DNA from 4 places in the Streptomyces sp. NPDC042100 genome. Region 4 is predicted to be linked to each of the others. Evidence: riboswitches for the same ligand, from Rfam matches in the RefSeq annotation. Region 4 holds a riboswitch; each other region holds the start of a gene.

Region 1 (5,791 bases), on a different contig from region 4:
CGGGCAGCCGCTTGCGGGTGACGCCGCTGGCGACCATCCGCGCGTCGCACAGGATCGGCGCGCCCGCGCGCAGGGCGGCGCGGGCCGAGGCGACGACGCCGGGGGAGTAGGCGATGTCCCGGACCAGGTCGGTCATGCCGCAGGCGTGGATCATGCGTACGGCGACCGTGGCGACGTCGGCGGGCAGGCCCGCGAGGTCCGCCTCGGCGCGGATCGTGGCAAAGGAGCGGCGGTAGATCTCCGCGCCGTCCTTCTCGTACTCGTACATCCTGGTGTTCTCGCTCATCTCGTGGGTGTCGCCGGGCCGCGGGCCGCCGCGACGGCTTCGGACAGGGAGGTGCGGGGGGTGGGGGCGCCGTCGACGAGGTAGCCGCCGTCGGCGGTCGCGAGGACGTCGACCCAGGCGCCATGCGGGTGCCCGCAGCGGCGGTCGCAGCCCGAGTAGTGCACGGGCAGCGAGCCGGCCGGCGCGAGGGCGGCGTCCCGCCGCACGTCGGCGAGGGACTTGGCGCAGCCGGGGCGTCCGGCGCAGGCGCCGACGCCGGTGCCGGGGGCGTCGGGGCGGGTGATCAGGCCCGCCTCGGCCAGCGCGCCGAGCCGGGCGGGCGGCGCGGCGACGACCACCCCGCGCCAGGGCGTGAACCGCACCTCGGCGGCCGGTACCAGCGCCCGCAGCCGGGCGGCGGTGAGCCGCCCGAGCGGGGCGAGGACGTACAGGGCGCCGGGGCCGAGCGGCCCGGGGACGGGCGGGGCGCCCCACGGCAGCGGTACGGGGCCGGGGACGGGCTCCGCCGCGATCCCGGCGTCCGCGAGGGCGCCGGCGAGGGCGTCCGCGAGCTCGGGCAGGCGGTCCTCGGGCAGCTCCCGCACCCGCCAGGCGCCGTTCCCGGCGGCCCGGGCGGTCCGCAGGAAGGCCCCGGCGGCGGCGAGCGCGGCGCGCGGGGCGTCGACGGCGGCGACCCGCAGGGCGTGGCCGCCGAGGAGCAGCAGCGCGCGCTCGCCTGGCCCGGCCGCACCCGCCCCGGCCCCGGCCCCGGCGCCAGCCGTAGTCCCGGCCTCAGCACGGGCCCCGGCTCCCGCCCCCGTCCCCGCTCGCTCTGCGAGCAAGGTCACATCGCCGCCGAGCCCCGCGACGTCTCCGCGCCCGGAGTCCAGGACGAACAGGAAGCGGCCCGAGAGCGCCGTCGTCCAGTCCTCCGCGCACAGCAGCGCGTCCAGCTCGCGCGCCCACAACTGCGGGTCCGGGCCGCCGAGTCCGTCCAGGCCGGCGGTGGGCGAGGCGACGATGTTGCGGATCCGCTCGTGGCCCGGCGAGGGCAGCAGGCCCGCGCGGTCGAGGAGCGCGGCCAGCTCGGCGCCGCAGCCCTCGCCCAGGCCGCGCAGCTCCGCGTTGCCACGCGAGGTGATGCTGAGCTCCCCGTCGCCGAGGGACTCGGCCGCGTCGGCCAGTGCCAGGAGCTGAGGCTCCGTCAGGCGCCCCCCGGGCAGCCGGAGTCGGGCGAGCCGCCCGTCGTCCGCCGGGTGGAGTCTCAGCGCACCCGGACAGGCGTCGCCGCGATCCCGTATGAGAGGTTCGCCCGCTTCGGGCGAGGTGCGTGGGGTGGCCGACATGGCGGCGAGCATACCCACGGGCCGTCCCGCCCCCACCGGCCGTGACGCCGCCGTGGCCGGGTGTGATCCGCCCGACCCCAGGGCCCCTCCCCCGGGGCTCCCGGACGATCTAGGATGCAAGCGGCATGGGGTCCCAGGACCCCGGGGAGGAAGCCCGGTGAGAATCCGGCGCGGTCCCGCCACTGTGAGCCGGCCCGGGGGAACGCGGGGCGGTGAGTCAGGAACTCCCCGCCGTCCATACGACCACCCGGGGCGCGGACAACCCCGAGGAAGGGCCTGAGCTCGCCATGCTCCTGCTGCTGTCGCACTCCGACACCGACCTGCTCAGCGCCCGCGCGGCGAACGCCGCCCCGGCCGAGGGCGCGGTCGAGTGGCGGTTCGCCAACCCGGCCCGGCTGCCCGCCGCCGACCTGCCCGCCCTCCTCGACGGCGCCGAGCTCGTCGTCGTACGCCTCCTCGGCGGCCTGCGCTCCTGGGAGGAGGGCCTGGACGCGCTCCGCGCCGCCGGGAAGCCGGTCGTCGTGCTCAGCGGCGAACAGGCCCCCGACGCGCAGCTGATGGAGGCGTCCACCGTCCCGGTCGGCGTCGCCACCGAGGCCCACGCCTACCTGGCACACGGCGGCCCGGCCAACCTCGGCCAGCTCGCCCGCTTCCTCTCCGACACCGTGCTGCTCACCGGCCACGGCTTCGAGCCGCCCGCCGCCGCCCCCACCTGGGGCCCGCTGGAGCGCACCGCCTCCGAGGCCGTCGCCGACGGCCCGGCCGTCGCCGTGCTCTACTACCGCGCCCACCACATGAGCGGCAACACCGCCTTCGTCGGCGCCCTGTGCGACGCGATCGAGGCGCACGGCGCCCGCGCCAAGGCCCTGTACGTGGCCTCGCTGCGGGCCCCCGAGCCGGAGCTCCTGGAGGAGCTGCGCGGCGCCGACGCGATCGTCACCACCGTCCTCGCGGCGGGCGGCACCAAGCCCGCCGAGGCACAGGCGGGCGGCGACGAGGAGGCCTGGGACGCGGGGGCGCTCGCCGCGCTCGACGTGCCGATCCTCCAGGCCCTGTGCCTGACCGGCTCCCGCTCCGCCTGGGAGGAGAACGACGAGGGCCTGTCGCCGCTGGACGCGGCCAGCCAGGTCGCCGTCCCCGAGTTCGACGGGCGCCTGATCACCGTCCCGTTCTCCTTCAAGGAGATCGACGAGGACGGCCTGCCCGCGTACGTGGCAGACGCCGAGCGCGCCGCCCGCGTCGCCGGGATCGCCGTCCGGCACGCCCGGCTGCGGCACATCCCGAACGCCGAGAAGAAGCTGGCGCTCGTCCTCTCCGCGTACCCCACCAAGCACTCCCGCATCGGCAACGCCGTCGGCCTCGACACCCCCGCCTCCGCCGTCGCCCTGCTGCGCCGGCTCCGCGAGGAGGGCTACGACTTCGGCCCCGTCGAGGACCTCCCGGGCCTGGTCTCCGGCGACGGCGACGAACTGATCTACGCCCTGATCGAGGCCGGCGGCCACGACCAGGACTGGCTCACCGAGGAGCAGCTCGCCCGCAACCCGGTCCGCATCCCGGCCGCCGACTACAAGCGCTGGTACGCCGAGCTCCCGGCGGAGCTGCGCGAGCGGGTGGAGGAGCACTGGGGCCCGGCGCCCGGCGAGATGTTCCTGGACCGCTCCCGCGACCCGGAGGGCGACATCGTGCTCGCCGCCCTGCGGCGCGGCAACCTCCTCGTCCTCATCCAGCCGCCGCGCGGCTTCGGCGAGAACCCGATCGCGATCTACCACGACCCGGACCTGCCGCCCTCGCACCACTACCTGGCGGCCTACCGCTGGATCGCCGCCCGCGCCGAGGACGGCGGCTTCGGCGCCGACGCGATGGTGCACCTCGGCAAGCACGGCAACCTGGAGTGGCTGCCCGGCAAGAACGCCGGCCTGTCCGCCGCCTGCGGCCCGGACGCGGCCCTCGGCGACCTGCCGCTGGTCTACCCGTTCCTCGTCAACGACCCGGGCGAGGGCACCCAGGCCAAGCGCCGCGTGCACGCCACCCTCGTCGACCACCTCGTGCCGCCGATGGCCCGCGCCGACTCCTACGGCGACATCGCGCGCCTGGAGCAGCTTCTCGACGAGTACGCGCAGATCAGCAGCATGGACCCGGCGAAGCTGCCCGCGATCCGCGCGCAGATCTGGACGCTGATCCAGGCCGCCAGGCTCGACCACGACCTCGGCATGGAGGAGCGCCCGGAGGACGACGGCTTCGACGACTTCCTGCTGCACGTCGACGGCTGGCTGTGCGAGGTCAAGGACGCCCAGATCCGCGACGGCCTGCACGTCCTGGGCGGCGCCCCGGCCGGCGAGGCCCGGGTCAACCTGGTCCTCTCCATCCTGCGCGCCCGTCAGATCTGGGGCGGCACGCAGGCGCTGCCGGGCCTGCGCGAGGCGCTGGGCCTGGACGAGTCGGCGGCCACCCGCACCACCGCCGACGAGGCGGAGGCGAAGGCGCGCGAGCTGGTCGAGGGCATGGAGGCCGCCGGCTGGTCCGTGGACGCGATCGCGACCGTGGCCGACGGGTACGGCGACGAGGTCCACGCCGTGCTGCGCTTCGCCTGCGAGCAGGTCGTGCCGCGCCTCGCGGCCACCACCGACGAGCTCACGCACGCCGTCCACGCGCTGAACGGCGGCTTCGTCCCGGCCGGGCCCTCCGGCTCGCCGCTGCGCGGCCTGGTCAACGTGCTGCCGACCGGCCGCAACTTCTACTCGGTCGACCCGAAGGCCGTGCCGTCCCGCCTCGCGTGGGAGACCGGCCAGGCGCTCGCCGACTCGCTGCTGACCCGCTACCGCGACGACAACGGCGAGTGGCCGACCTCCGTGGGCCTGTCCCTGTGGGGGACGAGCGCGATGCGCACCGCGGGCGACGACGTCGCCGAGGCGCTGGCGCTGCTGGGCGTCCGCCCGCTGTGGGACGAGGCCTCGCGCCGCGTGAACGGCCTGGAGCCGATCCCGCTCGCCGAGCTGGGCCGCCCGCGCGTCGACGTGACGCTGCGCATCTCGGGCTTCTTCCGGGACGCGTTCCCGCACGTCATCGGCCTGCTCGACGACGCCGTACGGCTGGTCGCGGGCCTGGACGAGGACGCCGCCGACAACTACGTACGGGCACACGCGCAGGCGGACCTGGCGGAGCACGGCGACGAGCGGCGGGCCACCACCCGCATCTTCGGCTCCCGGCCGGGCACGTACGGCGCGGGGCTGCTCCAGCTGATCGACTCGCGGGACTGGCGCACCGACGCCGACCTGGCCGAGGTGTACACGGTGTGGGGCGGTTACGCGTACGGGCGCGGGCTCGAAGGGCGCCCGGCGCGCGCCGAGATGGAGACGGCGTACAAGCGGATCGCGGTCGCGGCGAAGAACACGGACACCCGCGAGCACGACATCGCCGACTCGGACGACTACTTCCAGTACCACGGCGGCATGGTGGCGACCGTCCGCGCGCTGAAGGGCACGGCCCCCGAGGCGTACATCGGCGACTCCACCCGCCCGGAGACGGTCCGCACCCGCACGCTGGTCGAGGAGACCTCCCGGGTGTTCCGCGCCCGCGTGGTCAACCCGCGCTGGATCGAGGCGATGCGCCGGCACGGCTACAAGGGCGCGTTCGAGCTGGCGGCGACGGTCGACTACCTCTTCGGCTACGACGCCACGACGGGCGTGGTCGCCGACTGGATGTACGACAAGCTCACCGAGGCGTACGTCCTCGACCCGGAGAACCAGGCCTTCCTGAAGGAGGCCAACCCGTGGGCGCTGCACGGCATCGCGGAGCGGCTCCTGGAGGCCGAGTCCCGTGGCATGTGGGAGAAGCCGGACCCGGAGACGCTGGCGGCGCTGCGCCAGGTCTTCCTGGAGACGGAGGGCGACCTGGAGGGCGCCGACGAGTCCTGAGCTCCTGAGCTCCTGAGTTACGATCCCGATCCGCGCGCTCGCGCGGATCGGGACTCCGACCTGGGGTGGGGTGGTGGGCGTGCGTGCCCGCGGAGCGGTGACGACGGCGGTGCTGGTGCTGGGCCTGACCCTGGGCCTGGGAGCCTGCTCGGGCGGGGGCGACGGCGGGAGCGGCGGGGACACGTCCCCGAGCCCGACCGCCCCGGCGTCCTCGACGTCTTCGGGGTCTTCGGGGTCCGCGGCCTCCCCGACCGCCGGGAGCCCGT
Region 2 (5,791 bases), on a different contig from region 4:
GTGCCGGGCGGGTGCGCCGGGTCGTCACGGCCCGCCGCGCGGTGGCGAGGGCCCGCGGACGGACGAGTCGGAGTCTGGAGTTGCGCGCCAATGGTTCATCGGGCTTTCGAGACGTCACGGGGGCAGTCTTCCCGCTGACGGCCCGAAAGCCCAATCGGAATCCGCAACGCCGCTGCATTGGTCCGGGCGTCGGCGCCGGTCCGGTCGGGGCGGCGGGCCTCAGACGAGGGGGGTCAGGAAGCGCCGCAGGGCCTCCTCGTAGCGGAGCGGGTCCGCGTTCCACATGGCCGCGTGGGGGGCGTCGCGGACGGTGGTGAGGGTGACCAGGTCGGGGCGGAGCGCGGCGAGTTCCTGGGAGCGGCCCCAGGGGGCGAGCGTGTCGTCGGGCCCGTGCAGGACGAGGGTGGGCACGCGCAGGCCCCGGGGGTCGGCGGCCTCGGCGAGCCGGTCGCCGTGGAGTCCGGTCCTGCCCTGCGCGGCGCGGACGGCGAGCGGGACGAGCGGGCCGGGCACGCCCCGGGCGGCGGCGAGGTTGCGCAGGGTGGCCTCCCAGTCGAGGACCGGGGAGTCGAGGACCAGGCCGCGGATCCGGTCGCGGACGCCGGAGCCGGCGGCGGCGTGCAGGGCCATCGCGGCGCCGGTCCCCCAGCCGAGCAGGACGACCTGTCCGGCGCCCCGGCGGACGGCGTAGCGGAGGGCGGCGTCGACGTCGCGCCACTCGGAGTCGCCCAGGTGGGCGAGGCCGTCGGGGGCGGGCGGCGCGCCCTCGTCGCCCCGGTAGGCGGGGACCAGGACGGGGATCTGGCGGCGCTGGAGGAAGGGGACGAGGTTGAGGGCGTGCTCGCGGGTGGTGCCGAGGCCGTGCAGTGCGATCACCCAGGTGGAGCGGGCGCCGGGGACGAGCCAGCCGGGGAGGGGGCCGAGCTCGCCGGGGATCTCGACGTCCTCGTGGGCGAGGCCGAGGGCGGTCTCGGGGGTGCCGCGGTGCAGCTGGGGGGTGAGGCGGACCCGGGCGCCGGTGGCGAGGGCGCCGAGCTCGACCCGTTCGAGCCGGCGGACCACGGTGTCGGCGGTGTGCGGGACGCGGTCGAGGACGGGGCCGACGACGGCGTGCAGTCCGGGGGCCTCGATCCCGTAGGTGCCGGGGCGCAGCGAGGCGAGGCCGCGGGTGAGGGTGATCCGGCCGGGTGCCGTGGCGTGCACGGTGAGCCGGGGGTCGCCGGGCAGCGGGCGTCCGGACGGCACCCTGAGGGCGGCGTCGCTGGCGTACCGGCCGGCCGCCACCGCGGCCGCGCCGACACCGATCACTGTGGTGACGGCCGCTGCCGTCGCTGTAGCCGGGCGCACGCTCCCAGTGTCGGCAGTGGGGGCGGAGGCTGCCACCGGGCGGCACCCCGGACGGGTGACGGCGCGTGACGAGGGTCTCGTCGGCGGGGTCGTCCGTACGGCTGACGGGGCGCGCGGGGTCCACGGGGCGGACCGGCCGGCGGGCGGCGGAGCGGGCGGATGTCGCGGGTGTCCTGGTTCGCCTGCGATTACCCCGGGTCGCACCCTGCCCGCATGGTGGACAGGGGGGCGGCCAGGAGCGGAAGCGGAAGCTCCGGACCCCGGTTGGGGACACCGCACAGCCCGGCCTAGTTCATCTTCCGTTCACCCAGGTTGCGTACGTTCGACCAGCCACTGACGTCAAACGATTGCCTGGGTAAATGGAACACATCACGCTGCTGCTCGCGATTGTGGTCGTGACAGCTCTCGTGTTCGATTTCACGAACGGTTTCCACGACACCGCCAACGCGATGGCGACGACCATCTCGACCGGTGCTCTCAAGCCCAAGACGGCGGTGGCCATGTCCGCCGTGCTGAACCTCGTCGGCGCGTTCCTGTCCGTGGAGGTCGCCAAGACGATCTCCGGCGGGATCATCAACGAAGAGGGCATTCGCACAGAAGTGATCTTCGCGGCGCTCGTCGGCGCCATCCTGTGGAACCTGCTGACCTGGCTGCTGGGCCTGCCGTCCAGCTCCTCCCACGCCCTCTTCGGCGGCCTCATCGGCGCCGCCGTGATGTCGGCCGGCTGGGACGCGGTGAACGGCCCGACCATCGTCACCAAGGTCCTCATCCCCGCCGTCGCCGCCCCGATCGTGGCCGGTCTGGCCGCGATGGTCGCGACCCGCCTGACGTACCGCCTCGGCAAGAAGTCGAACACCGGGACCAAGGCGACCGCCAAGGGCTACCGGGCCGGCCAGATCGCCTCCGCCGGTCTCGTCTCGCTCGCGCACGGCACCAACGACGCGCAGAAGACGATGGGCATCATCACCCTCGCCCTGGTCACCAGCGGCGTCCTCGCCCCCGGCGCCAACCCGCCCCTGTGGGTCATCGTCTCCGCCGGTCTCGCGATCGCGCTCGGCACCTACCTCGGCGGCTGGCGCATCATCCGCACCATGGGCAAGGGCCTCACCGACCTCCAGCCGCAGCAGGGCTTCGCCGCCCAGACCAGCGCCGCGACGGTCATCCTGGCCTCCTCCCACCTGGGCTTCTCGCTCTCCACCACCCAGTCCTGCTCGGGTGCCGTGATGGGCGCCGGCCTCGGCCGCAAGGGCGGTGTCGTCCGCTGGTCGACCGCCACCCGGATGTTCGTCGCCTGGGGTCTGACCCTGCCCGCCGCGGGCCTGGTCGGCGCCGCCGCCGAGTTCCTCACCAAGCAGGGCACCTGGGGCATCGCCGCCGTCGCGGTCCTGCTCGTCGCCGGCTCGGCCGTCATCTGGTCGCTCTCCCGCCGCAAGCCGGTCGACCACACCAACGTCACCGCCGACGACCTCGACAACCCGGCCGCCCCGGCCGAGCCCGCCGGTGTGGTCACCACCGCCATCGCGGCCGTCACCCCGCCGCCGGCCGCCGGCTCCGTCGCCGCCGTCGCGGACACGGACCTGAAGGCCACCATCCCCACCCCGGGCCCCACGGACCCGGCCGCTCCCCCGGCCCCCGCCGCCGCGGTCTAAGGAACTGGAACCAAGCATGAAGATCGACTGGGCAGCCCTCGGCTCCGTCTTCGGAGTCAGCCTCGTGGCGACCGTCGCCCTGGTGGGCCTCTTCACCCTCGGTGTCATGGGCCTCTCCAAGCAGGAGGAGGCCGCCGAGAACGGCGGCTCCGCCACCCTGGCCGTCACCGGCGCCTACGCCTGCTTCGCGCTGTGCCTGGCCGCCGTCTCCTACGGCATCTACCTGATCGTCGCCTGACGCACCGCGCACACCGGCCGGGCGGCCCGCACCCCGAGGTGCGGGCCGCCCGGTTCTCGTGTCTGTGGCGCTCCGCACAGTGACCCGACGCAGGTCAAGGGTGAGTTGACGGCTGTTCGCGGAGCGTGGTGGACTTCCGGGGCCATTACGGCGGCAGTAGAGGAAGTCCGGTGCGAATCCGGCGCGGTCCCGCCACTGTGACCGGCCCCCACGGGCCGGGAGCCAGGAACTCTCGCCGCCGGTCACGTCGATCCAGGGCGCGGACCCTGAGTGAGGACAGAGCGCCATGCCCGGCCGCGGCCTCAGCCTTCCCGGTGCCCCCGGCACCTCGGGCGCCACCAGCGTCTTCGCGTACGGAGCGGCCCTCGGCCTCGCCGTCGACCGGCTCGCCGGCGATCCCCGCCGCGGCCACCCCGTCGCCGCCTTCGGCCGGGCCGCCGGCGCGGTCGAGAAGCGCCTGTGGCGCGACCACCGCGGCTGGGGCGCCCTGCACACCGCCGTCTGCGCCGGCTCCACCGTCGCGCTCGGAGCGCTGGCCGCCCGTACGGCACGGAACAGCCGCGCCGCCGCCGTCGCCCTGACCGCCGCCTCCGTGTGGGCCGTCGTCGGCGGCACCACGCTCGGCCGCGAGGCCCGCGCGATCGGCGGGGCGCTCGCCGCCGGGGACCTGGAGGCCGCCCGGGAGCGCCTGCCGCACCTGTGCGGACGCGACCCGCACTCCCTGGACGGCCCCGCGATGGCCCGCGCGGTCGTCGAGTCCGTCGCCGAGAACACCTCCGACGCCGTGGTCGGCGCCCTGTTCTGGGGAGCCGTCGCGGGCGTGCCCGGACTGCTCGGCTTCCGGGCGGTGAACACCCTGGACGCGATGGTCGGCCACACGTCTCCGCGGTACCGCCGCTTCGGCTGGGCCTCGGCCCGGCTCGACGACCTCGCCGGCTGGCCGGGCGCCCGGCTCACCGCCGCGCTCGCCACCGTCGCCGGCGGGAACCCGCGCGGGGCCGCCCGCGCCTGGCGCGCGGACGCGGCGAAGCACCCCAGCCCCAACGCCGGACCCGTCGAGGCCGGCTTCGCCGGGGCCCTCGGCGTACGGCTCGGCGGCACCCTGGCGTACGGCGGGCGGGTCGAGCACCGGCCCGTCCTCAACGCGCCGGGCCGCCCCGTCGAGGTCGCCGACATCGACCGGGCGGTGCGGCTGTCCCGCCGGATCACCGGACTGACCCTGGCCGCCTGCGTGGGCGGCCGGCTGATCGCGAGCACGCTGAAGCGGAGGAACGCATGAGGGGCGGGGGGCTGCTCGTCGCCGGGACCACGTCCGACGCGGGCAAGAGCGTCGTCACGGCCGGCATCTGCCGCTGGCTGGTCCGGCAGGGCGTCAAGGTGGCGCCGTTCAAGGGACAGAACATGTCCCTCAACTCCTTCGTGACCCGGGAGGGCGCCGAGATCGGGCGTGCCCAGGCCATGCAGGCGCAGGCCGCGCGCGTCGAGCCGACCGCGCTGATGAACCCGGTGCTGCTCAAGCCCGGCTCCGACCGCTCCAGCCAGGTCGTCCTGATGGGGAAGCCGGTCGGTGAGATGAGCGCCCGCGGCTACCACGGCGGACGCCAGGGGACCCTCTTCGAGCCGGTGATGGCGTGCCTGGAGGAGCTCCGGAGCACGTACGACGCCGTCATCTGCGAGGGCGCGGGCAGCCCGGCCGAGATCAACCTGCGGCGCACCGACATCGTCAACATGGGCATAGCGCGGGCCGCCCGGCTGCCCGTCGTGGTCGTCGGCGACATCGACCGGGGCGGCGTCTTCGCCCAGTTCTTCGGCACCACCGCGCTGCTCGCGCCCGAGGACCAGGAGCTCGTCGCCGGGTACCTGGTGAACAAGTTCCGCGGCGACGTGACGCTCCTGGAGCCCGGTCTGGACATGCTCCACGGCCTCACCGGGCGCCGCACCTTCGGCGTCCTGCCGTACGCGCACGGCCTCGGCATCGACGAGGAGGACGGCCTGCGGGTCTCGCTGCGCGGCACGGTCCGCGAGTCGGTGGTGGCCCCGCCGGTCGGCGCCGACGTGCTGCGGGTCGCCGTCTGCGCCGTCCCGCTGATGTCGAACTTCACCGACGTGGACGCGCTGGCCGCCGAGCCGGGCGTGGTCGTCCGCTTCGTCGACCGGCCCGAGGAGCTCGTCGACGCGGACCTCGTCGTCGTGCCCGGCACCCGCGGCACCGTCAAGGCGCTGGCCTGGCTGCGCGAGCGCGGACTGGCCGACGCGCTGGTCCGGCGCGCCGCCGAGGGCCGCCCGGTGCTCGGGATCTGCGGCGGCTTCCAGGCGCTCGGCGAGCGGATCGAGGACGAGGTCGAGTCGAGGGCGGGCCTGGTCGACGGGCTCGGGCTGCTGCCCGTACGCATCCGCTTCGGCGTCGAGAAGACCCTGGCCCGGCCGGCCGGGGAGGCGCTCGGCGAGCGCGTCGAGGGGTACGAGATCCACCACGGCGTCGCCACCGTCGAGGGCGGCGAGCCCTTCCTGGACGGCTGCCGGGTCGGCGCGGTCTGGGGCACCCACTGGCACGGCT
Region 3 (5,791 bases), on a different contig from region 4:
CCTCGGGGGAGTTGATGTGCTTGTAGAGGGTCAGGACCAGGTTGTTCGAGACGATCGAGTCGCCCGTCGCGAAGAACGCGACCAGGCGCCCGATCATGTGCTGCTCACCGGGGGTGAGCTTCGCGAGGTCGGCGACGTCCGAGTGGAGGTCGACCTCCTCGACGGTCCAGGTGTTCTTGATCGCGTCCCGGTAGCGCTCGTAGAAGTCCGGGTAGCGCATCGGACGGAGGGTGAGCTCGAAGCCCGGGTCCAGGAGGTTCTTGTTCTCGGTGGTGCTCATTACTGGCAGGCCTCGCAGGACTCGGGGTTCTCAAGGGAGCAGGCGACGGCGTCGGGGTCGGCGGCCTGCTGGACGGGGATGGGGGCGGCGGCCGAGGCGGACGCCTGGGCGGCGCGGGCGATCCGGGTCGCCGGACGCGAGCGCAGGTAGTACGTGGTCTTCAGGCCCTGCTTCCAGGCGTACGCGTACATCGACGACAGCTTGCCGATGGTCGGCGTCTCCAAGAACAGGTTCAGCGACTGCGCCTGGTCCAGGAACGGGGTGCGGGCGGCGGCCATGTCGATCAGGCCGCGCTGCGGGATCTCCCAGGCCGTGCGGTACAGCTCGCGCACCTCGGCCGGCACCCAGCCGAAGCCGGCGATCGAGCCGTTGGCCTCGCGCAGCGCCTCGCGGGTCTGCGCGTCCCACACGCCCAGCGCCTTCAGCTCGTCCACCAGGTACGAGTTGACCTGGAGGAACTCGCCGGACAGCGTCTCGCGCTTGAACAGGTTGGAGACCTGCGGCTCGATGCACTCGTAGACACCGGCGATCGAGGCGATCGTCGCCGTCGGCGCGATGGCCAGCAGCAGGCTGTTGCGCATCCCGACGGCGGCGATCCGCTCGCGCAGCGCGGCCCAGCGCTCCGGCCAGTTGAGCTCCACGTCGAAGTGGTCCGGGTGCAGCACGCCGCGCGCGGTGCGGGTCTTGTCCCAGGCGGGCAGCGGGCCGTTGCGCTCGGCGAGGTCGGCGGAGGCCTCGTACGCGGCCAGCATGATCCGCTCGGCGATCCGGGTGGACAGCGCGCGGGCCTCGGCCGAGTCGAAGGGCATCCGGAGCTTGAAGAAGACGTCCTGGAGGCCCATCGCGCCCAGGCCCACCGGACGCCAGCGGGCGTTGGAGCGGCCCGCCTGCTCGGTCGGGTAGAAGTTGATGTCGACGACCCGGTCGAGGAAGGTGACCGCGGTGCGCACCGTCTCGTCGAGGCGCTCCCAGTCGATGCCGCCGCCGGTCACGAAGGCGCCGAGGTTGACCGAGCCGAGGTTGCAGACGGCCGTCTCGCCGTCGTCGGTGACCTCGATGATCTCGGTGCAGAGGTTCGAGGAGTGCACGACGGAGCCGGGCTCGGCGGTCTGGTTGGCGGTCCGGTTGGAGGCGTCCTTGAAGGTCATCCAGCCGTTGCCGGTCTGCGCGAGGGTGCGCATCATCCGGCCGTACAGGTCCCGCGCCGGCATCGTCTTCTTGGCCAGGCCCGCCGCCTCGGCCCTGCGGTACGCCGTGTCGAACTCCGCGCCGTACAAGTCGACCAGCTCGGGCACGTCGGCGGGGGAGAACAGCGACCAGGGCGCGTCCGCGTTGACCCGGCGCATGAACTCGTCCGGGATCCAGTGCGCCAGGTTCAGGTTGTGGGTGCGGCGGGCGTCCTCGCCGGTGTTGTCGCGGAGCTCCAGGAACTCCTCGATGTCCGCGTGCCAGGTCTCCAGGTAGACGGCGGCGGCACCCTTGCGGCGGCCGCCCTGGTTGACGGCGGCGACGGAGGCGTCCAGCGTCTTCAGGAACGGCACGATGCCGTTGGAGTGCCCGTTGGTGCCTCGGATCAGCGAGCCGCGCGCGCGGATGCGGGAGTACGAGAGGCCGATGCCGCCCGCGTGCTTCGACAGCCGCGCGACCTGGTGGTAGCGGTCGTAGATGGAGTCCAGCTCGTCCTGCGGGGAGTCCAGCAGGTAGCAGGAGGACATCTGCGGGTGGCGGGTGCCGGAGTTGAAGAGGGTGGGGGAGGAGGGCAGGTAGTCGAGCCGGCTCATCAGCCCGTACAGCGCCGCCACCTCGTCCACGGCGCGGGCGCTGTCGTCCTCGGCGAGGCCGCTCGCCACGCGCAGCATGAAGTGCTGCGGGGTCTCGATGACCTGGCGGGTGATCGGGTGGCGCAGCAGGTAGCGGGAGTAGAGGGTGCGCAGGCCGAAGTAGCCGAAGCGGTCGTCGCCGGCCGGGTCGATCAGCGCGTCCAGGCGGGCCGTGTGCGCGGCGACGAAGGCGGCGGTGCGGTCGGCGATCAGGCCCTCGCGGTGCCCGACGGCGACGGAGGCGGAGAAGGCGACGGCGCCCTGGCCGGCGGCCTCGTCGGCGATGGTGAGGGTGAGCAGCCGGGCGGCGAGCCGGGAGTACGCCGGGTCCTCGGCGATCAGTCCGGCGGCGGCCTCGGTGGCCAGTTCGCGCAGCTCCGCCTCGTCCGAGGAGGCGCTGCGGCCGCGCAGGGCGGCGGCGGCGACCTTGCCGGGGTCGGTGTCCGGGAGGTCGGCGGTGAGATCGGTCAGGGTCCGCAGCAGCACGGTGCCGGGGCCGTCGGTCTCGATCGCTGCGGCCGGATCGGCGGGCGCGATGGTCACGTGGGGGCTCTCCCTCGCTCGGCTCGGTGCCAGGACGGGAGGCGGGGAACGGGCTGCCGTACGCACGGCGGCGCCGCGTCCACCGGCCCACTCCGCGAGGCCCGGACGTCTGTCGGCACCCGGAACGGACGGACCGGGTGCGCTGTCGGCAGGTCCTCGGACTCACCTTGGCGCGAACGCGCACAAAACACACCGTTGCGGGACAGTTCCGGATTTCCACCGGATTCCCCTGCGGCGACAGCGAGGACGAGCATACATGTGGGGGGCACCGCTCGCGGCACCCCCCACATGTTGTGTCGGCCTGGGATGCGGTCAGAGCTCCAGAACGTAGGTGAACAGGGTGAAGTCCAGGCCCGGGACGGGCTTCCAGTCGCGTTCGGGGGAGCGGACGAAGCCCAGTCGCTCATAGATCCGGTGGGCGGTGGTCATGGTTCGCTGGGTGGACAGCACGAGCCGGGCGCACCCCTCGGCGGCCCGCGCCCGGTCCACACAGGCCCGCACCAGGGCCTCCCCGACGCCCCGGCCGCGGGCCGTCCGCGCGACGGCCAGCATCCGGAACTCGGCCTCGCCGGGGCCGGCGATGTCGGCCCACTCCTCGCCGCCGAGCGCGAAGGTCACCCCGCCGAGGACGGCCCCGCCGACGGCGGCCCCGGCGTCGCCCGCCGTGTCGACGGCCACCAGCACCTCCGCCTCGGCGTCCCGCCGGGCGGTGTCCCGCAGCCGGTGCAGATAGGCGTCGTCCTCGCCGAAGGTGAGGAAGCCGTCGTCGAGGTAGGCCCGCGCGGTGACCTCGCCGAGCGCCTCGTACTCCTCGGGCCGTACCGCCCTGATCGTGAAGTCCATGACAGGGAGTCTGCCCCCGGGCACGGCTCCGCCCGCCTCCGGGATACCCGGAGGCGGGCGGGAGCGGGGCGGCGCGGCGGCCGTACGGGGCGGGTGCCGGGGCCGTACGGGCCGGTGCCGGGGGTCAGTGCCCGGCGGCGCCGACCTTCGGGAGCTCGGTGGCGACGCCCTTGTCACCGGCGTCCGCCGTGTAGTCGCCGGGCGAGGTCTCGTCGACGCCGTCGGGCGCCTTGAGCGCCTTCAGGACGAGGGTGAGGACCACGGTGACGACGACGTTGAGCACGAAGGCGGTGAGGCCGATGTAGCCGATCTCGCCGATGCCGGGGATCTCGGCCGAGGAGCCGCCGAAGTGCTTCTGGGTGGGGCTGGCCACCCCGTACGCGGCGGCGGTGCCGTAGACCATGCCGACGGCCCAGCCGCCGAGCAGCGCCCAGCGGTGGAACCAGCGGGTGAACAGGCCGCCGACGAGGGCGGGGAAGGTCTGGAGGATCCAGATGCCGCCGAGCAGCTGGAAGTTGATCGCGACGGTCTTGTCCATGGTGAGGACGAAGACCAGCGCGCCGACCTTCACGAGCAGCGAGACCAGCTTGGAGACCTTGGTCTCCTGCTCCGGCGTCGCGTCCCGCTTGAGGAAGTCCTTGTAGATGTTGCGGGTGAAGAGGTTGGCCGCCGCGATCGACATGATCGCGGCCGGGACCAGGGCGCCGATGCCGATGGCGGCGAAGGCCACACCGGCGAACCAGGCGGGGAACATGTCCTCGAAGAGCTGCGGGATGGCGAGCTGCCCGTTGCTGACCTTCACGCCGGCGGCGATCGCCATGAAGCCGAGCAGCGCGAGCAGGCCCAGCATCAGCGAGTACAGCGGCAGGATCGTGGTGTTGCGGCGGATCACCTCGCGGCTCCGGGACGACAGGGTCGCCGTGATGGAGTGCGGGTACATGAAGAGCGCCAGCGCCGAGCCGAGCGCGAGGGTCGCGTACGTCCACTGGCCGGCCTCGCCGGGCACGAGCGCGCCCTTGGGCTTGCCGGTGGCCGGGTTGACCGTCTGGTAGGCCTCGCCCGCCTTGGCGAAGATCTCGTCGAAGCCGCCCAGCTTGATCGGGATGTAGATGATCGCCACCGCGATGACGAGGTAGATCAGGGTGTCCTTGACGAAGGCGATGAGCGCCGGGGCGCGCAGCCCGGAGGAGTACGTGTACGCCGCGAGCACGCCGAAGGCGATGAGCAGCGGCAGGTCCTTGACGAACCAGTGGGTGTCCTCGCCGCCGCCGACGCCCATCACGTCCAGGACGGCCTGGATGCCGACGAGTTGCAGGGCGATGTACGGCATGGTGGCGAGGATGCCGGTGACGGCGACCGCCAGCGACAGGCCCTTGGAGCCGAAGCGGCCGCGGACGAAGTCGGAGGTCGTCACGTAGCCGTGCTTGTGCGAGACCGACCACAGGCGCGGCAGGAAGGTGAAGATCAGCGGGTAGACCAGGATCGTGTACGGCACGGCGAAGAAGCCGGCCGCGCCCGCCGCGTAGATGGCCGCCGGGACGGCGACGAAGGTGTACGCGGTGTAGAGGTCGCCGCCGAGCAGGAACCAGGTGACCCAGGTGCCGAACGAGCGCCCGCCGAGGCCCCATTCGTCGAGGCTGTTCTCGTTCTCGGCCTTGCGCCACTTGGCGGCCAGGAAGCCCATGACCGTGACGGCCAGGAAGAAGAAGACGAAGACGCCGAGCGCGACGCCGTTCACGCCGTCGTTCATCGCGCGTCACCCCCCTTGCGGGCGCGCTGGTCACGCTTCCAGAGCTGGTACGCGATCATGGTCAGCGCGGTCGAGACGACCACCCAGAGCATCTGGTACCAGTAGAAGAACGGGATGCCGGCGACGGTGGGCTCCACCTTCGCGTACGAGCCGACCCACAGCATCGCGACGAACGGCGCGAACAGGCAGAGCCCGATCACCACTCTGACCGGTGTGATGACCGGTTGTTTCCCTTGTGCCGCTTCTGACATGGCGAAACCGTCCCCTCGCTGATCACCTCGTGAGACGGGGAAATCTAGGGGACGGTCCCGCTGTTAGGAACCCCTGTCCGTATAACGGATCAAGACTGTCAGGTCTACGTCAGATCGATATCGGGCGGGCCCGGCTCAGTCGTTGGGGCGCTGCAGGCGGGCGACGAACTTGTAGCGGTCGCCGCGGTAGACGGAACGCACCCATTCGACCGGTTCGCCCTGGGCGTCCAGGGAGTGCCGGGAGAGCATCAGCATCGGCAGGCCGACGTCCGTGCCGAGCAGTCCGGCCTCGCGCGGGGTGGCC
Region 4 (5,791 bases):
CGCGCGGCTCCTGCGCCAGCGCGCGGGCGATCTGGACGCGCTGCCGCTCACCGCCGGACAGCGTCCGCCAGGTCCGGTGGGCGCGGTCGGCCAGCCCGGTGCGGGCGAGCGCGGAGCGGACGGCCGCCTCGTCCTCGGCCGTCGACGGGGCCCAGGCCCGGCGGTGCGGGAGGCGCCCCAGGCGCACGGCGTCGGCCACCGTCAGGTCCACCTGCGTGGCGGCGTGCTGCTCGACCACGGCGACCCGGCGGGCCAGCGCCCGGCGCGGCACCGCGCCCAGCGGCTCGCCATCCAGGGTCACCACCCCGGCCTCCGGACCCAGCACCCCGGCCAGGACCCGCAGCAGGGTCGACTTCCCCGAGCCGTTCGGCCCGATCAGCCCCGTGAGGACGCCCGGACGCGGCGCGAGCGTCACGCCGTCGAGCACCAGGGCGCCGCCCGCCGTGCGCGACACCCCCTCGGCCCGCAGGCCCGTGCCCCGGGCGGGGACGCCGTTCATCGCGCGCTCCTGGAGCGGTAGAGGACGAGGACGAACGCGGGGACGCCGATGAGCGAGGTGACCACCCCGACCGGCACCTCCTGCGGGTCGAGGACCGTGCGCGCCAGGGTGTCGGCCCACACCAGGAACACCGCCCCGGCCAGCGCGCTCAGCGGCAGCAGCCGCGCGTGCCCGGGGCCGGCGAGGGCCCGCACGGCGTGCGGCAGGACCAGGCCGACGAAGCCGATCGCGCCCGCCGACGAGACCAGGACGGCCGTCAGCAGCGCCGTGGCCGACAGCAGCACCAGCCGCGTCCGCGCCACAGAGACGCCGAGCGTCGCCGCCGCCTCCTCGCCGAACGCGAAGGCGTCCAGCGTCCGGGCGTACCCGCCGCACACCGTGAGCACCACGGCCAGGACCGCCGCGCACACCCCCACGTCCGCCCAGCCGGCGCCGGAGAGCGAGCCCAGCAGCCAGAACAGCACGCCCCGGGTCGTCTCCGCGTCGGCGGCGGTCATCACGACGAACGAGGTCAGCGCCGAGAACAGCTGCATCGCCGCGACCCCCGACAGGACCACCCGGTCCGTCGAGCCGCCCAGCGTGTGGCTCAGCACCAGGACCAGAGCGAACGAGCAGAGCGCGCCCAGGAACGCGCCCCCGGCCACGGACAGCAGCCCGCTGCCCACCCCGAGGACGACGACCGCGACCGCGCCCGCCGACGCGCCGGAGGAGACGCCGAGCACGAACGGGTCGGCCAGCGGATTGCGCAGCAGCGACTGCAGCACCGCGCCGCAGACCGCGAGCCCCGCCCCGCACACGGCGGCCAGGAGCGTACGGGGCAGCCGCAGGTCCCAGACGATGCCGTCCCGGATCGCGCTCACGCCGCCGGCGCCGCCCCCGAGGTGCGAGACGAGCACGGACCAGGTGTCCGAGACCCGTATGTCGGCCGGACCGATCGTCACGGCGAGCGCGAGGGACACGAGCAGCAGCACGCCGCCGGCGGCCGTGACCGCGGGCACCGTGAGGGCCGGCCGGCCGGGCCGGTTCACTGGGCGAGCCCGTACGCGCGCAAGGCGGCGGCGAGCTTCTCGATGCCCTCGACGGTGCGGATCGTCGGGTTCATCGCCTGCCCGCTGAGGACCACGTACCGCTTCTTCCGCACCGCCGTCATGTTCCGCGTGACCGGATGGGACTCCAGGAACTCGATCTTCTTCGCGGCGCTCTCGGCCGACTGCGCCCGGCGGGTCAGATCGGCGATCACCAGGACGTCGGGGTCGCGTTCGGCGACGGTCTCCCAGTTGATCTGCGGCCACTCCTCCTTGGTGTCGTCGAAGACGTTCCGGACGCCGAGGGTCCCGCTGACGATGCCCGGCGCGCCGCAGCACCCGGCCATGTACGGCCCCTGCGCGTCGGAGAACCAGTAGAGCACCGAGGCGTCGCCGAAGCCCGGCCCCGCGGTGGCCTTCGCGACCCGGGCGCGGAGCTCGCCCACCAGCTTCTCGCCGCGCTCCGGGACCCCGAACACCCGGGCCAGGTCGCGGATCTCGCCGTAGACCGTGTCCATGGTCAGCGGCCGGGTCCGTATCCCGTCGCCGTCGCCGCTGTTGTCCTTGTCCACGCAGTCGGTGGGGGAGAGGTACGTCGGCACGCCGAGCGCGGCGAAGCGCTCCCGGGGCGCCACCCCGCCCTTGCCGAGGGTGTAGAGGAAGGAGGCGCTGACGAAGTCGGGCTCGGCGGCCAGGACCTTCTCGAACGACGGGTAGCGGTCCGCCAGTCGGGGCACCTTCGCGTTCTCCCGCTCCAGGCCCTTCAGGACCGGGTCCGTCCAGGTGGCGGTGCCTACCATGCGGTCGGCGAGACCGAGCGAGAGCAGGATCTCTGCCGAGCCCTGGTCGAGGGCGACGGCACGGCGGGGCGGGCGCTCGACCTCGACGCGCAGGCCGCAGTTGTCGGGCACGACGGCACGCCCGGCGTCGGCGGCCTTCGCCCCGGACGCGGCGCCGGGACCGCCGGGACCACTCGCACCGCCGGGACCGCAGCCGGTGAGGAGCGCGGCGCCGGTGAGGGCGCCGGCGGCGAGCAGCGCGACGGATCGGGAAGCGCGGAGAATGCGGGGGAGGGGCACGTGGGGGTCCTCTGGCGTCACGGCTCGAACGCGGAGCCTGTCGTACGGAGCTCCCCGGACACGGCCGTACGCCGCCGGGGCCGCCAGCAGGTCTTCGGACTCGGGGTCACCCGGACGGAACGCCTTCCCGGGCCCCTCGGGACCCAGTGGCCGATGCTCCGCCCGCCACCCTCACCGCTGCGCGTCAGTTCCGGACTCCCACCGGATTCCCTGACCCCGTACGGATCGGCTGGCTGCTGGATGCGTACAGAGGTGCGACTGGCTCGGGCAAATTACCACAGGGCGATCTTGAGGAAGAGGGCCGGACAATTCGCCTGGAAGGGGCGGAATAACGCTATGTCACGACCATCGGTACGATCACTGGCATGATCGCCCGCATGAACGAAAGCACAGTCGAGATCGTCCCGCTGGAGCTCGTCCACCTGCACGCCGTGCTCGACCTCGGCCACCGGGCCTTCGACGTCAAGTCGATGCCGTACACCTCCTGGTCGCTGTCCTCCGTGGCCGCGCACTGGGACGCCCAGCCCGACGCCTGCTGGGTCGCCCTGGACGAGGAGGGCCTGGTCGGCTTCGTCCTCGGCTCCCTCTCGTACGACGAACGCGAGGACTGGGGCTACCTCGAATGGATCGCCCTGGAGGAGCGGGCCCGGGGCCGCGGCGTCGCCGGCGCGCTCGTCGACCACTGCTGCGACGCGCTCTTCGCGGCGGGTGCCTCGCGGATCATCACCGACGTGGAAAGCGGCAACCAGGCCTCCGCCGCGATGATGCGCCGCAAGGGCTTCACCGAGGGCGTCTCCGTCACCCTCTTCGTCCGCCGCGCCCCGCAGGACCAGCCGGCCCCGCCGCACCGCCCCGCCCAGGACCCGGCGCGCGCCCTGCTGCGCCGCGCCGCCCGGACGAGCTGAGGCGCGGCTCAGGCCCCCGCTCAGGCCCCGCTCTGGCCTCCGTTCAGGCCCCCAGCTCAGGCCAGACCTGCGGCGATGGCCCGCCGTACGGCATCGGCCCGGTCCCGGATCCGGGCCTTGGCGAAGAGGTTGTTGATGTGCGTCTTGACCGTGGCCTCGCTGATGAACAGCCGTTCGGCGATCGCCCGGTTCGGAAGCCCCTGCCCGATCAGCCCCAGCACCTCGCGCTCCCGAGGCGTCAGGTCCTCGGGCAGCTCCTCACCGGGGGCGGAGCCCGCCGCCGGCCGTGCCTCCGCGCGGGGCGCCCCCATCACGGCGGCCAGCAGCCGGTCCCGTACCTCCTGGTCCATGACGGACTGCCCGGCCGCGGCGGCGCGGATCGCGCGGGCGATGTCCTCGCGGCCCGCGTTCTTCGTCAGATAGCCGCGGGCGCCCGCCGACAGCGCCGCCATGATCGAGTCGTCGTCGGCGAAGGTCGTCAGCACCACCACGGCCACCTCTGGATGGGCCTCGCTCAGCAGGCGGGTCGCCTCCGTGCCGTCCATCACGGGCATCCGCAGGTCCATCAGCACCACGTCGACGGGCTCGGCGGCGACGACGTCCAGGACCTCGCGACCGTTGGCGGCGGTCGCGACCACGCCGATGTCCCCGGCGAGCGCGAGCACCATCGCGAGCGGCTCGCGCACGGCGGCCTGGTCGTCGGCGATGACGACCCTGATGTGACCGGAAGGGGAGGCCGGGGAGGCAGGGGCGGACGGGCCGGATGGCGAGGGCGGGGAGGCCGGGGCGTCGTTCGTGGGCTCGCTCATGCCGGAATCACCACGTCGACCTTCCAGCCGCCACGCCCGTCCGTCACGGGACCGGCGGTGACCGTCCCGTTCAGCAGGGCCACGCGCTCGCGGATCCCGATCAGCCCCATCCCGCTCCCCGTCCCCGGGGAGACGGGCAGGGTCCCCGGCCCGTTCACGATGCTCAAGACGGCCGCCTTCTCCTCGTACCCCATGGTCACCCGCACCGCGCCCCCGGGCGCGTGACGCGTGGCGTTGGTCAACGCCTCCTGCGCGATCCGCAGGAGGTCCTGCGCGGTCCGCGTCGGCAGCTCGCGCACGGTACCGGTCACCGTGAGGGCGTCGTGGTGACCGGACGATTCGAGCATGGCGGCGAGGCTCTCCAGAAGCGGAAGAGCCTCCTCGCGCAGCGCGCGAACCGTCCACTGGGCCTGCTTCAGACTCTCCCGGACCAGGCTCTGCGCCCGACCGGTCGCCTCCCGGGCCTTCTCCGCCTCGCCGACCTCCAGCAGCGCGTCCGCGAGCTCCAGCTGCATGTTGATCCCGGCCAGCGAGTGCGCCAGGACGTCGTGGACGTCCCGGGCGACCTTGGCGCGCTCGGTCAGCACCAGGGTCCTGGCCTCCGCGCGGGCCGCCCGCTCGGCCGAGGCGGACGCCTCGATCGCGGCCTCCACGGCCCGCGCCCGGCTCCGCGCCGACATCCCGGCCAGGACCAGCGCGCCGGTCGACAGCCCCGTCATCATCAGCAGCACCCGGTCGCCGGGGTCGGCCCGGAACGCCAGCGCCGCGCCGCACAGCAGACTCAGCAGCACGGCGAGGACCGTGGCGGGCCGGGTGCTCAGCCGGTGGCCCAGATAGGCGGCGAGGAAGTACGCGAAGATCACCGAAGTCCCGGTGTCCGCGACGGCCGCCAGCGCCGCCGCCGCGAGGACCGCCGCCGTCATCGCGGGCAGCAGCACGCGCTCGGGGAGCGGCCGGCCGGGTACGAGCCGCAGGGCGAAGAAGCCGAAGTTGACGCCGAAGAGCAGCGTGACCGCCAGCCCGCGCCCGCTGAGGCCCATCGGCCGCAGGGTGAGGGCCTGGGCGGCGAACAGCACCGCCGCCCAGCCCCACGCGGAGAACCGGCCCCGGTCCAGGAGCCCGGTTCCGGGCTCCGGGCCGAGGCCGGGAGAGCTCGCGTCGCTCGGTGGCATGCGGCGACGATACGTCATGATCAGCGCAGCCGGCCGGTGAGGGACGGGCTCGCCGCCACGGGCCGCGTCGCCCGGGTCACCGTACGGCTCCGCAGGTAGATCGTGCCGAGCCGCGAGACGACCTCGGCGACGGCCATCAGCAGCAGCGCGGTCACCCACACCTGGGCGCCGGTGATCTGGTGCTCGACGCTGAACCGGCCGACATCCGCCGCGCCGCCGTGGTCGACCCACAGCTGGAACGCCAGCCGCGCGCCCATGCCGAGCACCCACAGCACCGCCGAGACGGCCCCGGCCTTGATCAG

The links. A riboswitch is a leader RNA that binds a small molecule or an ion and turns the genes downstream of it on or off. The one in region 4 is predicted to bind cobalamin.
Region 1: another riboswitch for cobalamin. It lies ahead of cobN (cobaltochelatase subunit CobN); the one in region 4 lies ahead of ACZ6J5_RS09210 (ABC transporter substrate-binding protein).
Region 2: another riboswitch for cobalamin. It lies ahead of ACZ6J5_RS14525 (cobalamin biosynthesis protein); the one in region 4 lies ahead of ACZ6J5_RS09210 (ABC transporter substrate-binding protein).
Region 3: another riboswitch for cobalamin. It lies ahead of ACZ6J5_RS27685 (ribonucleoside-diphosphate reductase subunit alpha); the one in region 4 lies ahead of ACZ6J5_RS09210 (ABC transporter substrate-binding protein).

Annotation. Positions count from the first base shown of each region.
Region 1 covers NZ_JBVJDK010000009.1:76,302-82,092, forward strand. The annotation lists gene ACZ6J5_RS21235 (precorrin-8X methylmutase) at 1-268, opposite strand, end outside; gene ACZ6J5_RS21240 (cobalamin biosynthesis protein CobG) at 283-1,611, opposite strand; cobalamin riboswitch at 1,719-1,858, shown strand; gene cobN (cobaltochelatase subunit CobN) at 1,899-5,525, shown strand.
Region 2 covers NZ_JBVJDK010000005.1:463,068-468,858, reverse strand. The annotation lists gene ACZ6J5_RS14545 (hypothetical protein) at 1-118, opposite strand, end outside; gene ACZ6J5_RS14540 (alpha/beta hydrolase) at 220-1,347, opposite strand; gene ACZ6J5_RS14535 (inorganic phosphate transporter) at 1,707-2,996, shown strand; gene ACZ6J5_RS14530 (hypothetical protein) at 3,013-3,234, shown strand; cobalamin riboswitch at 3,369-3,488, shown strand; gene ACZ6J5_RS14525 (cobalamin biosynthesis protein) at 3,521-4,513, shown strand; gene ACZ6J5_RS14520 (cobyric acid synthase) at 4,510-5,791, shown strand, end outside.
Region 3 covers NZ_JBVJDK010000013.1:165,598-171,388, forward strand. The annotation lists gene ACZ6J5_RS27680 (ribonucleotide-diphosphate reductase subunit beta) at 1-280, opposite strand, end outside; gene ACZ6J5_RS27685 (ribonucleoside-diphosphate reductase subunit alpha) at 280-2,643, opposite strand; adenosylcobalamin-variant (AdoCbl-variant) riboswitch at 2,786-2,884, opposite strand; gene ACZ6J5_RS27690 (GNAT family N-acetyltransferase) at 2,956-3,486, opposite strand; gene mctP (monocarboxylate uptake permease MctP) at 3,611-5,236, opposite strand; gene ACZ6J5_RS27700 (DUF3311 domain-containing protein) at 5,233-5,487, opposite strand; gene ACZ6J5_RS27705 (GntR family transcriptional regulator) at 5,623-5,791, opposite strand, start outside.
Region 4 covers NZ_JBVJDK010000003.1:409,143-414,933, forward strand. The annotation lists gene ACZ6J5_RS09200 (ABC transporter ATP-binding protein) at 1-499, opposite strand, end outside; gene ACZ6J5_RS09205 (FecCD family ABC transporter permease) at 496-1,527, opposite strand; gene ACZ6J5_RS09210 (ABC transporter substrate-binding protein) at 1,524-2,603, opposite strand; cobalamin riboswitch at 2,672-2,852, opposite strand; gene ACZ6J5_RS09215 (GNAT family N-acetyltransferase) at 2,981-3,508, shown strand; gene ACZ6J5_RS09220 (response regulator) at 3,565-4,317, opposite strand; gene ACZ6J5_RS09225 (sensor histidine kinase) at 4,314-5,489, opposite strand; gene ACZ6J5_RS09230 (hypothetical protein) at 5,510-5,791, opposite strand, start outside.